3 regions of the Tardiphaga sp. 42S5 genome follow, and region 2 is predicted to be linked to each of the others. Evidence: predicted binding sites of a transcription regulator. Region 2 holds the regulator's gene; each other region holds the start of a gene.
What was found. Region 2 encodes LexA, which represses DNA repair genes until DNA is damaged. Its sites were predicted from a motif close to TGTTCNNNNTGTGTTCNG; they were not measured.
Positions count from the first base shown of each region.

Region 1: a site for LexA is predicted at 1,872-1,889, ahead of uvrA (excinuclease ABC subunit UvrA). Genes of this name have one in related genera too.
Region 3: a site for LexA is predicted at 2,105-2,122, ahead of SFY93_RS15090 (ImuA family protein). Genes of this name have one in related genera too.

Region 1 covers NZ_CP139027.1:3,886,044-3,889,322, forward strand. Annotated here, with positions in the region: gene uvrA (excinuclease ABC subunit UvrA) at 1-1,785, opposite strand, end outside; gene SFY93_RS18015 (outer membrane protein) at 2,129-2,887, opposite strand; gene SFY93_RS18020 (outer membrane protein) at 3,137-3,279, opposite strand, start outside.
Region 2 covers NZ_CP139027.1:3,785,122-3,788,400, forward strand. Annotated here, with positions in the region: gene SFY93_RS17500 (ComEC/Rec2 family competence protein) at 1-895, shown strand, start outside; gene lexA (transcriptional repressor LexA) at 914-1,636, opposite strand; gene SFY93_RS17510 (GNAT family N-acetyltransferase) at 1,939-2,508, opposite strand; gene SFY93_RS17515 (Orn/Lys/Arg family decarboxylase) at 2,530-3,279, opposite strand, start outside.
Region 3 covers NZ_CP139027.1:3,282,768-3,286,046, reverse strand. Annotated here, with positions in the region: gene SFY93_RS15095 (Y-family DNA polymerase) at 1-1,357, opposite strand, end outside; gene SFY93_RS15090 (ImuA family protein) at 1,251-2,042, opposite strand; gene SFY93_RS15085 (putative DNA modification/repair radical SAM protein) at 2,205-3,279, shown strand, end outside.

The sequences.
Region 1 (3,279 bases), 100 kb from region 2:
GACGACATAATCGGCGGCGATCACGGCGTCCTCGTCATGCTCGACCACGATCACGGTATTGCCGAGATCGCGCAGCCGCCGCAGCGTATCCAGCAGCCGCGCATTGTCGCGCTGATGCAGGCCGATTGACGGCTCGTCGAGCACATAGAGCACGCCGGTCAGGCCCGAGCCGATCTGTGACGCGAGGCGAATACGTTGGCTTTCGCCGCCGGACAGCGTGCCGGAGGAGCGCGCCAGCGTGAGATAGTTGAGGCCGACATCGAGCAGGAAGGAGAGACGCTCGCGGATCTCCTTGAGGATGCGGACGGCGATCTCGTTCTGCTGCTTGTTGAGCAGGTCCGGCACGGTCTCGAACCAGTCGCCGGCCTTGCGCACCGACATTTCCGAAATGTTGCCGATATGCTTGCCACCGATCTTCACACTGAGCGCTTCGGGCTTCAGCCGATAGCCCTCGCAGGCATCGCAGGGCACGTCGGAGAAATACTTGCCGAGCTCCTCGCGCGCCCATTCGCTCTCGGTCTCGCGGAAGCGGCGGTCGATATTGGTGACGACGCCCTCGAACGGCTTCTTGGTGTCATAGGAGCGCACGCCGTCTTCATAGGAGAACTTGATCTCGTCATCGCCTGAGCCGTGCAGGATGGCGTTCTGCGTCTTCTTCGGCAGGTCCTTCCACTTGGTGTCGAGGGTGAACTTGTAGAACTTGCCGAGCGCCGTCAGCGTCTGCACGTAATAGGGCGACGACGACTTCGCCCATGGCGCGATGGCGCCCTTGCGCAGCGTCAGCTCCTTGTCGGGAATGACCAGATCGGCATCGATGGTCTGCTCGACACCGAGGCCGCCGCATTTCGGACAGGCACCATAGGGGTTGTTGAACGAAAACAGTCTGGGTTCGATCTCCGGAATGGTGAAGCCGGACACCGGGCAGGCGAATTTTTCGGAGAACAAAATCCGCTCAGCGCCGGTCTTGTCGTGGATCTTCGCGACCTTCTTGTCGGACTTCTTGTCTTCCGCGGGAGCGGCAGGCGCGTCCGCATATTCGATGACCGCAAGACCTTCGGCGAGCTTCAGTGCCGTTTCGAAACTTTCCGCGAGGCGCTGGCCGATATCCGGCCTGACAACGATGCGATCGACGACGACGTCGATGTCATGCGGAAACTTCTTGTCGAGTACGGGCGCTTCGGCGAGTTCATGGAAGGTACCGTCGATCTTGACGCGCTGAAAACCCTTCTTGAGATATTCGGCCAGCTCCTTGCGATACTCGCCCTTGCGGCCGCGCACCACCGGCGCCAGCAGATACAGCCGCGTGCCTTCCGGCAGCGCCAGCACGCGGTCGACCATCATCGACACCGTCTGGCTCTCGATCGGCAGGCCCGTCGCCGGCGAATAGGGAATGCCGACGCGTGCCCAGAGCAGGCGCATGTAATCGTAAATCTCGGTGACGGTGCCGACCGTCGAGCGTGGGTTCTTCGAGGTGGTCTTCTGCTCGATGGAGATGGCCGGCGACAGGCCGTCGATCTGGTCGACGTCCGGCTTCTGCATCATTTCAAGGAACTGCCGGGCGTAAGCCGACAGCGACTCCACATAGCGGCGCTGGCCTTCGGCATAGATCGTATCGAAGGCGAGGGACGATTTGCCGGAGCCGGACAGGCCGGTGAACACCACCAGCTTGTCGCGCGGGATCGTCAGGTCGACATTCTTGAGATTGTGCTCGCGGGCGCCGCGGATGGTGATGCTGCGCATGTTCGCGGCGGCCTGCTGCCGCTTCGCCTTGATGATCTCGTCCATAACAGGCAATTCCCCGACGCGTCAGGCGCGCACATCCGGGCGCGCATCGCCGGCCGGGCCGGGATCGAACGCCGATTGAATATGATCGGAACATAGGAAGAACGAGAGCGGATTTCCAGTGCTCCGCAGCAACGATCAACGGTTTGTTGGCGGAGGGGTTGCGAGGCAAGGCTGCAAATCGAACGGCCTGCGGAGGACACGCCTTCCGGTATCGGGCTCATGCGAGTGGACTGCCAATCGAGAGCGCATCAGGTCTGAGCGAGGTGCCAGCAAAAAGCCCGGCGCGAGGCCGGGCCAAGTTTGTCGGAATGAGGCAAGGCGGTCGCAGTTCTCAGTACTTGTCTTAGTACTTGGCGATGACAGGCCCGCCCCACTTGTAGTTGATGCGGGCGGTGACGACGTCGACGTCCTGGCTGATGCGATCGATGCGCGAAGTCACAGGAAGTGTCACAGCGGTGAAGCTGTTGCTGCTGGTCTCCATGAACAGATGGTCGTATTCGACCGCAAAGGACCAGTTTGGCGTGAAGCCATATTCCAGGCCAACGCCAACCGTACCGCCCCAGCGGGTTTCCTTGGCGTTATCGAATACGACATTGGTTCCCACAGTGTAGCCCTGATACTTGTCGCTCGTAACGGCAGCGCCGCCCTTCACGTAAAGAAGGGTGTTGTTCCAGGCGTAACCGATCTGGCCGGTGAACAGGCCGAAGGCCTCGATCTTGGACCGGTTGCCGGTCGTACCGAGTACGAGCTGGCTGACATTCGAGCCCTTGAAGTCTGCCCAGTTGCCCTGTGCTTCCAGACCGAACACCCAAGCGGCGCTCTGCCAGCGATAGCCGATCTGACCGCCAGCCGTGCCGCCGCTTGCGTCATGGCATCCCTCGCTGAAGGCCAGCGCGACACCGAGAACCTGGGTCGTGTCCCAGCATTTGCGGCTCGTTCCCCAACCGCCGTTGCCGCCGATATAGAAACCGGTCCAGTCATAGACGACGGCGATCATCGGAGGCGCCTTGGTGTAGGGCCGTGCAGCGAGATCGGCCGCAGAAGCGGACGTTGCCGAGCCGAGAACAACGAAGGCGGCGAATGCGAGCAGAATTTTCTTCATGGCATGCTCCCCTTGTGAGTGTTTCAACTCTAGCGCGATTCAGACGATCAGGCTGTATCTTCCTTGCAACGGAGAAAAACAAACGCAATAGTTGCGTGAAAATTCGCGAGATACAGTCGTGGGTAGCATTCAACCGCAGGTGATGGGTTAGCTCCTATCTCTCCGGAATCCGGGCTTCCAGCCAAACGAAAAAGGCCGGCGTTTCCGCCGGCCTTTCCGTAGTCACGAGCCTGAAATCAGGCGCGAAGCTCAGTACTTCGCAACAACCGGGCCACCCCAGTTGAAGCGGTAGTTCAGGCCAGCCTTGACGGTGTGCTCGTCGTTGCGGGACGACACGCCAGCCAGCGCGACCGGGGTCGTGAAGGTCGTCTTGCCGAAGTCGTAGTACTGGT
Region 2 (3,279 bases):
TGCCGCGTTTCATTTCCATCGCGTCACGCCTTATGGCGTTGTCGCCAATCTCCTGGCGATGCCGGTGGTCTCGGCGCTGGTGATGCCGGCGGGCATTCTCGGTTTGGTGGCCATGCCGTTCGGCTTTGACGGTGTGTTCTGGCGGCTGATGGATGTCGGCATCCAGTGGATGATTGTGGTCACGCAATGGGTGGCAGCCTTGCCCGGCGCCATCGGCCGGATGCCGGCCTTTGGCATCGGACCGCTGATATCAGCCAGTATCGGCATCATCGTGCTCGGATTGCTGCGCACGCCGTTGCGCTTCGCGGGGGCTGGCGTGCTGGTGCTCTCGATTGTCTGGGCGTTGCTGGTGAAGCAGCCGGATGTCCTGATCTCGGGTGATGGTCACAGTGTCGCGGTGCGGAGCAGGGACGGGCATCTCCACGTGATGCGCAGCGCCAAGGATACATTTCTGCTGAAAGAGTGGCTCGCCGGCGATGCCGATGCGCGTCTGCCGACCGATGCCTCCGTCAGCCACGGTGTGTCCTGCGACCGCGACGGATGCATCACGCCGCTGGCCGATGGCGCTTTGGTGGCGCTGGTTTTACAGCCGGACGCCTTCACAGATGATTGCGAGAAAGCGGCGCTGATCGTCACGACGAGACAATCGCCGAGGGATTGCAGGGCGCTGGTGATCGATCAGGATCGCTTGCAACGAAATGGTGCGGTGAGCCTGCAGCGAACCGCAAACGGCTTTACCATCGATGCCGTGCGGCCACGGGGCCTGGACCGTCCGTGGTCGCGCGCAATTCCCGATGAGCCCCAGCAAGATCTGATCCAGAACAGTCGTCCACCGCAAAACCGGCCGGTGGATGCGACGCCGGCGGAAACCGATCTTCAACCCGAAGATCAGTAATCCGCCGAGGCGCAAATCTCAGTAGCGGCGATACAGGCCGATCAGCTTGCCCTGAATGCGCACCCGGTTGGGTGGCAGGATACGGACCTCGTAGGCGTCATTCGCAGGCTCCAGCGCGATCGACGCGCCGCGGCGGCGGAAGCGCTTCAACGTGGCTTCCTCGTCGTCGATCAGGGCCACCACGATGTCGCCGGTGTCGGCGCTCTCGTTGCGCTGGATCAGCACGGTGTCGCCGTCGAGAATGCCGGCGTCCTGCATGGAATCGCCGCGCACTTCGAGCGCGTAATGTTCGCCGGAACCGAGCATGTCGGCGGGCATGCTGATGGTGTGGCTACGGGTCTGCAGCGCCTCGATCGGCGTACCGGCCGCGATCCGGCCCATGACCGGGATAGCAACCGTGCGGCCATTGTCATCATCACCGCTGTTGCTGGCGATGCTGGCGGCCGAACGCACCTTGCCAAGCGTGCCTTCGATGACGCTGGGCGTGAAGCCGCGGCGCCCGGTGCCGCCGGTGACCGGCGCGCCGAGCTCTGGCAGCTTGATGACTTCGATGGCACGGGCGCGGTTGGGCAGACGGCGTATGAAGCCGCGTTCTTCCAGCGCCGTGATCAGACGATGGATGCCGGACTTCGAGCGCAGGTCGAGCGCATCCTTCATCTCGTCGAAGGACGGTGGGACGCCGGCTTCCTTCAGCCGTTGATCGATGAATCGCAGGAGTTCGTATTGTTTGCGCGTGAGCATCTGAAGCCATCCTCAGTTGACGGTGTCGGCCGCCGCGTGCGTTTCAAAGGGCCTTCGAACGGTGAGCCTCAATCCAGAGACGATCGTTCGAAGATCGGTTGCGCGAGTTCGGGCACTCTCAAACTACTCAAAGCCACAGAATCTCGAAACAAATCATGAACGAACACTATATGTTCCATATGTGTTCTGCAATGCTTAATTTGCCGTCAACAGAACGCACGTTGAGCGAGGTTTGAGGAGGCTGTTCCTCACCAGTCGTCGATCCTCGACGGACATGGAAAATGCTTCCGCGGTCGCTTGGGCTACGCGGACGTCACGCGCCCAATGGGCGGCGGCGGAGTCGTGGAGCCGGTCGCCAGCGAGCGCTGAACCATGATCGTGTCGGCCCAGCGGCCGGAGCGATAGGCGACGCCGGGCAGCAAGCCGACGCGGGCAAAGCCGAAGCTCTCATGCAAGCCGAGCGAGGCCGTGTTGTCGGCATCGATATAGCCGATGATCTGCCGGAAGCCGGCCGCCGCGCAGACATCGATCAACTCGCGCATCAACAGCCGGCCGATGCCCCGGCCGACATGTCCGTGGTGGATATAGATCGAATGCTTGACCGTGTAGCGATAGGCCGGTCGCTTGCGGAACAGCACCACATAGGCATAGCCGACGACCTCGCCGCCTTGCGTGGCGACGAGATGCGGGAACCGTTTGCTGCGCAGGTTCTTGCGCCGGTCTCTGAGATCGTCGGGCTGCGGCGTGTCGGCGTCGCTGACGCCTTCCTCGACGCCTTGCCGGATGTGCCGGCGATAGATCGCCAGCATGGCATCGACGTCGGTGTCGCGTGATGGTCGGATGACGACCGGCTGTTCGAGTTCCGTTGGCAAATCAGGCTCCTTACGTGCTCCCTATTCGGAGACCACGTAAGTGTAAAGTCGGATCCGGCCATTGGCGTCGACCTTGCGGTAGATGCCCTGGATTTCGACGTCGAAGCCCGGGAAGGTGTTGAAGCAGGTCTCGAACATCCTGAGATAATCGATCATCGGCTTTGACCGTTCGGTGAGCCGTTCTCCGGGGACGATCGTGGCGATGCCGGGCGGGTAGACCACGAACGGCGTCGTCGCGACGCGCCCGAAGATCTCATCGATCGGGAGGTAATCGACGTCGTTGCGCACCAGACAGCGCGCGGCATCATGGGGTGACATGGCAATCTCCGGCAGATGGTCAGCGGAGAATTGCCTGGTCTGAAGTTCGCTCACATTGGCCTCGCGGAAGAACCGGTGCATGTCGCCGCATAGATCCCGCAGGCGTATGCCCGCGTAACGCGCGGGCCTGCGCCGTGCGAATTCCGGGATGACGTCTTCGAGCAGGGCGTTGTCGTCATGAAGCTTCTTGAAGGCGACGAGGCCCGATATCAGCGTGCCGGCCTTGCTGGCTTCCACGCCGGGTGTCAGCAGGAAGAGCAGCGAGTTGAGATCGTTCTTCTCCGGCACGATGCGGTTTTCGCGCAGGAACTGCGCCACCACCGGAGCAGGGATGCCGTGTTCCGCATAGCCGCCGGTGGTGCGATCGAAGCCGGGTGTCAGCACCGTCAGCTTGTTGGGATCGGTCATGGTGAAACCGGCTTCCATGCCGGGGAAGCCATGCCAGGCGGCGTC
Region 3 (3,279 bases), 500 kb from region 2:
ACTTCTTCGGCGGTTTGTCTGGAAATTCCGCGAGCGGGACGTCGATCACCTCCGGTTGCTCGAACAACCGTAACGGCCGCAAAGGCGGCTCGTCTTCCCGCGGCGGCCATGCTGCCTGCATGGCGGCGGCCAGATGATGCTGTGCCGGCACCGCCAGCATCGCGCGTTCGGGAACGTGGCTCTCGACAGGCAGATAAACCAACACACGTCGCGGCCCGATCCGTGCTGCGATACGGTCGATCAGGTCGGCCAGTTCGTCATTGGCGTGAACATTGGCATCGAGGTCGCGCTGCTGCTGCACGACGATTTCCGTGCGGCTGGCTGACAGGCGGATCATATCGAAACCGAAGCCGGGATCGAGCGGATCGGCAATCGCGTCCAGTCGCTCGCGAAACAACCGGTCGATCACCTCGCCCTTGGTCACCGGCTGACCGGTTTCCGCGGTGATCACCCGCACCGCGCCGTCGGTGCGGAAGAACGCCGCTTCCAGCCGCCGCGCGCCCTTGCCCTGCCTGTCCATCGCATCGATCAGCGTGCGTGCCAGCTTGGCCAGTGTCAGCGTAATCACGCCATCGGTGGCAATCGGTTCGGCGAAACGTTGCTCGACGATATAATCCGGCAGCGGCTTGCGCGGCGAGATCGGTGCATCGCTTTGCCCCAGCGCCTGTTCCAGCAGCGTCGTGAATTCCGCGCCGAAACGTGCGGTGATTTCGGGGCGCGAGCGCGAGGCGACATCGCCGATGGTCTTCAAGCCGGCGCGGCGCAATCCACGGATGATCGCCTCATCGGCGCCGAGCGTGAACAGCGGTAGCGGCGTCACTGCCTTGGCCTCCTCGCCCGCGGCGATGATCCGGCCATGTGCATATCGACTGAGCGTGCGCGCGCATGTCGATGTCCCCGCAATCGCTGTACTGACAATAAAACCCTGCCGCGACAGCGCCGCGCAGAGCTGCTCCATCAGTGCGGCCTCGCCACCGAACAGATGGGCACAGCCGGTGATGTCGAGAAACAGGCCATGCGGCAGATCCAGCGCCACCAACGGTGTGAAGCGGTCGCACCAATCGGCGATGTCGGTCAGTACCTGCTTATCGGCGACAGGATCAGCATCGAACACCTGGATGTCCGGACAGACCGCACGGGCATTGGCGAGCGGCAGACCTGGTTCGAGGCCGAGCTTCGCCGCGGCATCGTCCAGCGCGGAAATCTGCAGCGCATTGCTTTGCTTGGCGACGACAATACTTGCTTGCAGATTAGCTGGCGCGCCGTTGCGCGCGAGCTGACGTTTGATGCGATCGATTGGCAGGCGCGGCAGCCACAGGCCGAGGATGCGCCGATGTGTCACGGAAAACGCACTCATCACACTTCCATTCCATGATCCATTGCCCGTTCGGGCCGTGACGATTTCGAACCAGTTGCACGTCGAGCATGGGCACGCCCCATGATTGCCAGGGCCTGAATGGCGGCGAATGCGCGGAGCGGATGATCCAGCGCGTCTCTGCCGTACTCGAGACCGGAACGCCTGCAGTCCGCAGCAACAGGCACGTGACGCCCGACCCGCGCGCCGCCAGCGTGAGCTTGCGGCTGGCGACGAGATCGAACTGTTTGCTGTCGCCCCAAGTCTCGAGCACGACGCTGCCCAGCGCGTCGCAGGCCAGCGCATCAGCCGTGGTCCGCAATGCCGTCTCGACATCGGGCGCGCGCACGGTGACCAGCAGGCGCGGATCGAGACCGAGTTCCCGCCAGCCGCTCATGGCCAGCGCACCGCATTCGCGTTCGGAGAAATCCTGCCGGATCCACAGCAGCGGCCGCTTTGCCGAGACACGGTGCGCGAGGCCGGCGACAAAGCCCGTGGCCGCCGCGCTGTGCCGGCCTTCGGCGAACACCTCATGCATGGTGCCACGCGCGAGGCCGCCTTGCAGCGCCGCGTCCGCCTCGGCATGACCGAGCGACACGCGATCCGGCGCATAGGTATCGCTGTGGGTCTCGATGCGTTCGATGCTGCCGCGCAATTGCGCGAGCGTGGTCATGCGCGCGCCGGTCATGCGCCGCTCCTCGAAATTGTTTTGCCATCACGGGTTTTTAGTGAACCCATTGCCGGCCCGTTTGTTCATGATATGTTCTAATATAAAGCTAAGATGGCAAGCCGAGTCAATCGGGATCATCAGCCACTTTTTTAGCATTTGAAATCAAAGGGATTTTTGAACATGGACGTGAAGCGCAAGCTGGAGATCCTGGCGGATGCCGCGAAATACGACGCGTCCTGTGCGTCCAGCGGTACCGAGAAACGGGACTCCCGCGACGGCAAAGGCATCGGCTCGACCGACGCAGGCATGGGGATCTGTCATTCCTATGCGCCGGACGGCCGTTGCATCTCGCTGCTGAAGATCCTGCTCACCAATGCCTGCAATTACGATTGTCTTTATTGCGTCAACCGGGCCTCCAGCAATGTGACGCGCGCCCGCTTCACCGTCGACGAAGTGGTGCAACTGACGCTGGATTTCTACCGGCGCAATTACATCGAGGGACTGTTTCTTTCCTCGGGCATCATCCGCAGCGCCGATTACACGATGGAACAGGTTGTCGCCGTCGCGCGGAAACTGCGCGAGGAGCATCATTTCCGCGGCTATATCCATCTCAAGACCATTCCGGAAGCCGACGACGCGCTGATCACCGAGGCCGGCAAATATGCCGACCGCCTCTCCATCAATATCGAGGTGCCCGAGGAAGACAGCCTGGCAAAGCTGGCGCCGGAGAAAGACGTCCGTGCCATTCGTCGCACCATGGGTCGATTGCGGTTGAAACTCGATGAAGCCCGCGAAGGACGCAAGCCGACGCCGCGCGGCAAAGTCGGGCCGCGTTTTGCGCCGGCCGGCCAGAGCACGCAGATGATCGTCGGCGCCGACAGCGCCAATGATTCAACCATCATCCGGACCTCGGCTAATCTGTACGGGTCCTACAATCTGAAGCGCGTCTATTACTCCGCCTTCAGCCCGATCCCCGATGCCAGCCGCGCACTGCCGCTGCGCGCCCCGCCGCTGATCCGCGAGCATCGGCTGTATCAGGCTGACTGGTTGATGCGCTTCTACGGCTTCGACGCCGACGAGATCGTCGATGACAATGACGGCATGCTGTCGCTGGACATGGATCCAAAGCTCGCCTGGGCGCTGCGCCACCGCGACCGTTTCCCGCTCGACGTCAACCGCGCCAGCCGCGAAGACCTTTTGCGCGTACCCGGCTTTGGAGCCAAGGCCGTGCAGCGGATCATCGAAACCCGCCGCA